Regions from separate parts of the Buttiauxella gaviniae genome, predicted to be linked through region 2. Evidence: predicted binding sites of a transcription regulator. Region 2 holds the regulator's gene; the other holds the start of a gene.

Region 1 (2,203 bases), 2.2 Mb from region 2:
ATTAAAACGCCATTTCATATTCATTTGAATTTATTCCTCCCCCTATCTACTCTTAATCCACACGCGCAATAGCGCTTTTCCGGATATCGGGGTAACTATGATTCTCAATGCTTTTAATCTGCAAGGCAAAGTCGCCATTGTCACAGGATGTGATACGGGCTTGGGCCAGGGAATGGCGATCGGTCTTGCCGAAGCCGGGTGTGACATCGTCAGCGTTAGCCGAAAAGTCCCTCACGAAACGGCGCAAAAAGTACAGGATCTGGGCCGCCGCTTTATCGCAATTCAGGCCGATTTAAGCCAGCAAGACGCGATACCCGATATCATTGAGCAAGCCGTCGCCGGTATGGGAAAAATAGATATTCTGGTGAATAACGCCGGAACCATTCGCCGTGAAGATGCTCTGGAATTTAGCGAGAAAAACTGGGACGACGTGATGAATCTGAACATTAAATCGGTGTTCTTTCTCTCTCAGGCGGTGGCAAAACAGTTCATCAAGCAGGGAAACGGCGGCAAAATCATTAATATCGCCTCCATGCTCTCATTCCAGGGCGGGATCCGCGTCCCTTCTTATACCGCATCGAAAAGTGCCGTGCTCGGCGTTACGCGGCTGCTGGCAAACGAATGGGCGCAATACAATATCAATGTGAATGCCATCGCCCCGGGGTATATGGCCACGAACAATACGCAGCAACTGCGCGATGACGAAGCCAGAAGCCAGGAAATTCTCGACCGTATCCCTGCCGGTCGCTGGGGCGTTCCTTCCGATCTGCAAGGCCCGATTGTTTTCCTCGCCTCAAGCGCTTCGGATTATGTTAACGGCTACACCATTGCCGTCGACGGAGGGTGGCTAGCCCGCTAAACATGCCGCCGCCGAACAATCGGCGGTAGCAAAATGTTACGCCGTCACCTCTTCCGTCTACTGTATAAAATCCCTATACTGTATGAATCGACAGTTTTCATCCAGGTAGTATCATGACGGCGGAAGGCCATCTTCTTTTTTCTATAGCCTGCGCAGTATTCGCAAAAAACGCCGAACTCACGCCTGTGCTCGCCCAGGGAGACTGGTGGCACATTGTGCCTTCGGCCATTCTCACCTGCTTGCTGCCCGATATTGATCATCCCAAGTCATTTTTGGGGCAGCGTTTGCCCTGGATTGCAAAACCCATTGCGCGAGCCTGCGGCCATCGCGGTTTTACCCATAGCTTGTTTGCCGTCTTTGCAAGCCTTGCATTGTTCTACCTGAAAGTTCCGGAAACCTGGCTCATTCCTGCGGATGCGCTGCAAGGTATGGTGCTCGGTTATTTAAGCCACATTCTCGCCGATATGCTGACTCCTGCCGGCGTGCCGCTGCTCTGGCCGTGCCGCTGGCGTTTCCGCTTCCCCATCGTCAGACCACAAAAAGGCAACCAACTTGAGCGGGCTATATGTATGGCATTGTTTGGCCTTGCGGTGTGGATGCCGCAAAGTTTGCCCGATAACAGTGCAGTACGATGGTCATCCCATGTGATAATTTCCATGCAAATGACCTTTAATAGCCTTTTAAATAACCACCTGGAACGATAATTAAACGAAATCATTCAAAATGTAATAAACAATTCTTTTTGAATATAAGCGTCGTTATTCGCTTCTGGTACGATTTACAGAATAAAGATGGCAATCAGTCCATCTATCAATAATCCACTCAGGAGAAACGGGGATGAATTTTCCACTTATAGCGAACGTTATCGTGTTCGTTATTCTGCTGCTATTGCTGGCGCAAACTCGCCACAAGCAGTGGAGTCTGGCTAAAAAAGTACTGCTCGGTTTGGTTATCGGCGTCGTGTTTGGCCTTGCGCTGCACACTATCTATGGTGAAGACAGCCCGGTCCTCAAACAATCAATCCAATGGTTTAACGTCGTCGGTAACGGCTATGTACAACTGTTGCAGATGATCGTCATGCCTTTAGTGTTCGCCTCTATTTTGAGCGCGGTTGCACGCCTGCATAATGCCTCTTCATTAGGTAAAATCAGCGTTCTGACTATCGGGACGCTGCTATTTACCACGTTAATTTCTGCGCTTGTCGGTGTGCTGGTCACCAACCTGTTTGGTTTGACAGCGGAAGGTCTGGTTCAAGGTACCGCAGAAACGGCCCGTCTGAGCGCAATCGAAACCACTTACGTGGGTAAAGTTGCTGACCTGAGCGTTCCGCAATTGATTTTGTCC
Region 2 (2,203 bases):
TCAACGCTGATGCCGCGCAACCCCATCACCTTTTTCACCATCAACAGGCCGATGATAAACGTTGCGTATTCCGCAGTGACCGTCGCCAGTGCAGCCCCCTGCACATTCATATGCAGGCCCATAACCAGCCACACATCGAGCACAATATTCAGCACGTTCCCCACAACCAGCAAAATAACGGGCGCACGGGCATATTGAACACCCAGTAGCCACCCCAGCAGCACGAGATTAGCCAGCGAGGCCGGAGCGCTTAGCCAGCGGATCTCAAGAAAACGCTGTGCCTGCCAGAGCACATCCTGATTACCACCAACGATATGCAGGGCCAGGGAAATCAGCGGGTCACGTAACAGGATAATCGCAGCGCCCGCCCCTAATGCCAGCATTAAAGGCTGAACCAGAGCACGCGCTAAAGCTGAGGGATTGTTGGCGCCGAAAGCCTGGGCGGTTAAACCCGTGGTGCTCATGCGCAAAAACAATAGCAGCATAAATAAGAAGCTGGTTGCCGTTGCGCCGATAGCGACACCGCCGAGATAAACGGGGCTATCCAAATGACCAATAACTGCCGTATCCACCAGGCCAAGCAGGGGAACGGTGATATTGGAAAAAATCATGGGTAAGGCGAGGCGCCAGAGCGCGCTATCAGCCGTCGAGAAAAATCGCATGGCTAATCCAGAAAGAGAGTGAGGATAGCGATGCGCTGGAATGCGCATCGCCTAAAGAAGTTTTACAGCCAGTCGCCGTTGCGAATAACCCCAACCGCCAAGCCTTCGATGGAGAAGTTATGCTCACGCAGGTCAACGATAATCGGTTCAAATTCGCTGTTTTCTGGCAGCAGATGGACGGTATTACCCTGCTGCTTTAAGCGCTTAACGGTAACTTCGTCATCAATGCGCGCAACCACAACCTGGCCATTGCGCACATCCTGAGTTTTATGAACAGCAAGCAGATCGCCATCCATAATGCCGATGTCTTTCATGGACATCCCGCTTACGCGCAGTAAGAAATCAGCATTCGGCTTGAACAACGAAGGATCAACCTGATAGTGACCTTCGATATGTTGCTGCGCCAGAAGCGGTTCACCCGCCGCAACACGCCCGACCAGCGGAATACCTGTGACCTCTTCCACCAGCAAACGAATACCACGTGATGCGCCAGAAACAATTTCAATCACGCCTTTACGGGCAAGTGCTTTCAAATGCTCTTCAGCGGCGTTCGGAGAACGGAACCCCAGACGTTGAGCAATCTCGGCACGAGTCGGTGGCATGCCGGTCTGGCTGATATGATCCCGAATAAGATCAAACACCTCTTGCTGCCTGGTAGTTAACGCTTTCATTCCGCCCCCTGGGTGTTTATACAGTTATGCTGTGAGTATATACAGTCAAAGGCGATTTTGGAACCACAAATTGAGCAAAAAACCAGGCACTTAACTATTCTGGAAAGACTATCGCAAATGCTGCCAAAGCAGCGTGACCCAGGTGATCACCGCAAGGATAATGGCGATTAATACAGCGGCAGAGCCCATATCTTTGGCGCGCCCTGAAAGTTCGTGATAATCCGTGCCAACACGGTCAACAAGCGCCTCAATCGCGCTATTGAGAATTTCGATAATCATGACCAGCACGACAGAACCGATCAGTAAAATACGGGTAATAGGGTCGACATCTAACCAGCAGGCAATGGCAATGGCGATAACCGCGGCGACGCCTTCTTGACGAAAAGCGGCTTCGTTAATCCAGGCTGCTTTAAGCCCTTTCCATGAATAGCCTGCGGCTTTGATAATACGGGTAAGTCCAGTGGTGCTACTCGCCATTTAGGGAAACCTTTTCAAATTATTTGCGTCAATGCTTATCAATAGTTGAACGCCACAGAAATTCAGACAAGATTCTGATATTCTTGCGGCGAATTTGCATCATTAACCTGAGGCTTTACATCGTTTATGTCAGGCTGGCCAAGAATTTACTACAAATTACTTAATTTACCATTAGGCGTTCTGGTAAAGAGCAAGTCCATTCCGGCTGATCCACAGGCCGAACTGGGCTTAGATCCCACTCGCCCAATCATGTACGTTTTGCCGTATAACTCAAAGGCGGATTTATTAACCTTGCGCGCGCAATGCCTCGCGCATAACTTGCCCGATCCTCTGGAGCCGTTAGAAATAGACGGCGCTTTATTGCCACGCTATGTCTTTATCCATGGCGGGCCG

The links. Region 2 encodes LexA, which represses DNA repair genes until DNA is damaged. Its sites were predicted from a motif close to TNCTGTATGTACATACAGNA; they were not measured.
Region 1: a site for LexA is predicted at 936-955, ahead of AB1E22_RS00905 (metal-dependent hydrolase). Genes of this name have one in related genera too.

Annotation. Positions count from the first base shown of each region.
Region 1 covers NZ_JBFMVT010000002.1:53,055-55,257, forward strand. Annotated here, with positions in the region: gene kduD (2-dehydro-3-deoxy-D-gluconate 5-dehydrogenase KduD) at 98-859, shown strand; gene AB1E22_RS00905 (metal-dependent hydrolase) at 973-1,563, shown strand; gene AB1E22_RS00910 (L-cystine transporter) at 1,697-2,203, shown strand, end outside.
Region 2 covers NZ_JBFMVT010000002.1:2,215,811-2,218,013, reverse strand. Annotated here, with positions in the region: gene dinF (MATE family efflux transporter DinF) at 1-662, opposite strand, end outside; gene lexA (transcriptional repressor LexA) at 725-1,333, opposite strand; gene AB1E22_RS10935 (diacylglycerol kinase) at 1,442-1,810, opposite strand; gene plsB (glycerol-3-phosphate 1-O-acyltransferase PlsB) at 1,937-2,203, shown strand, end outside.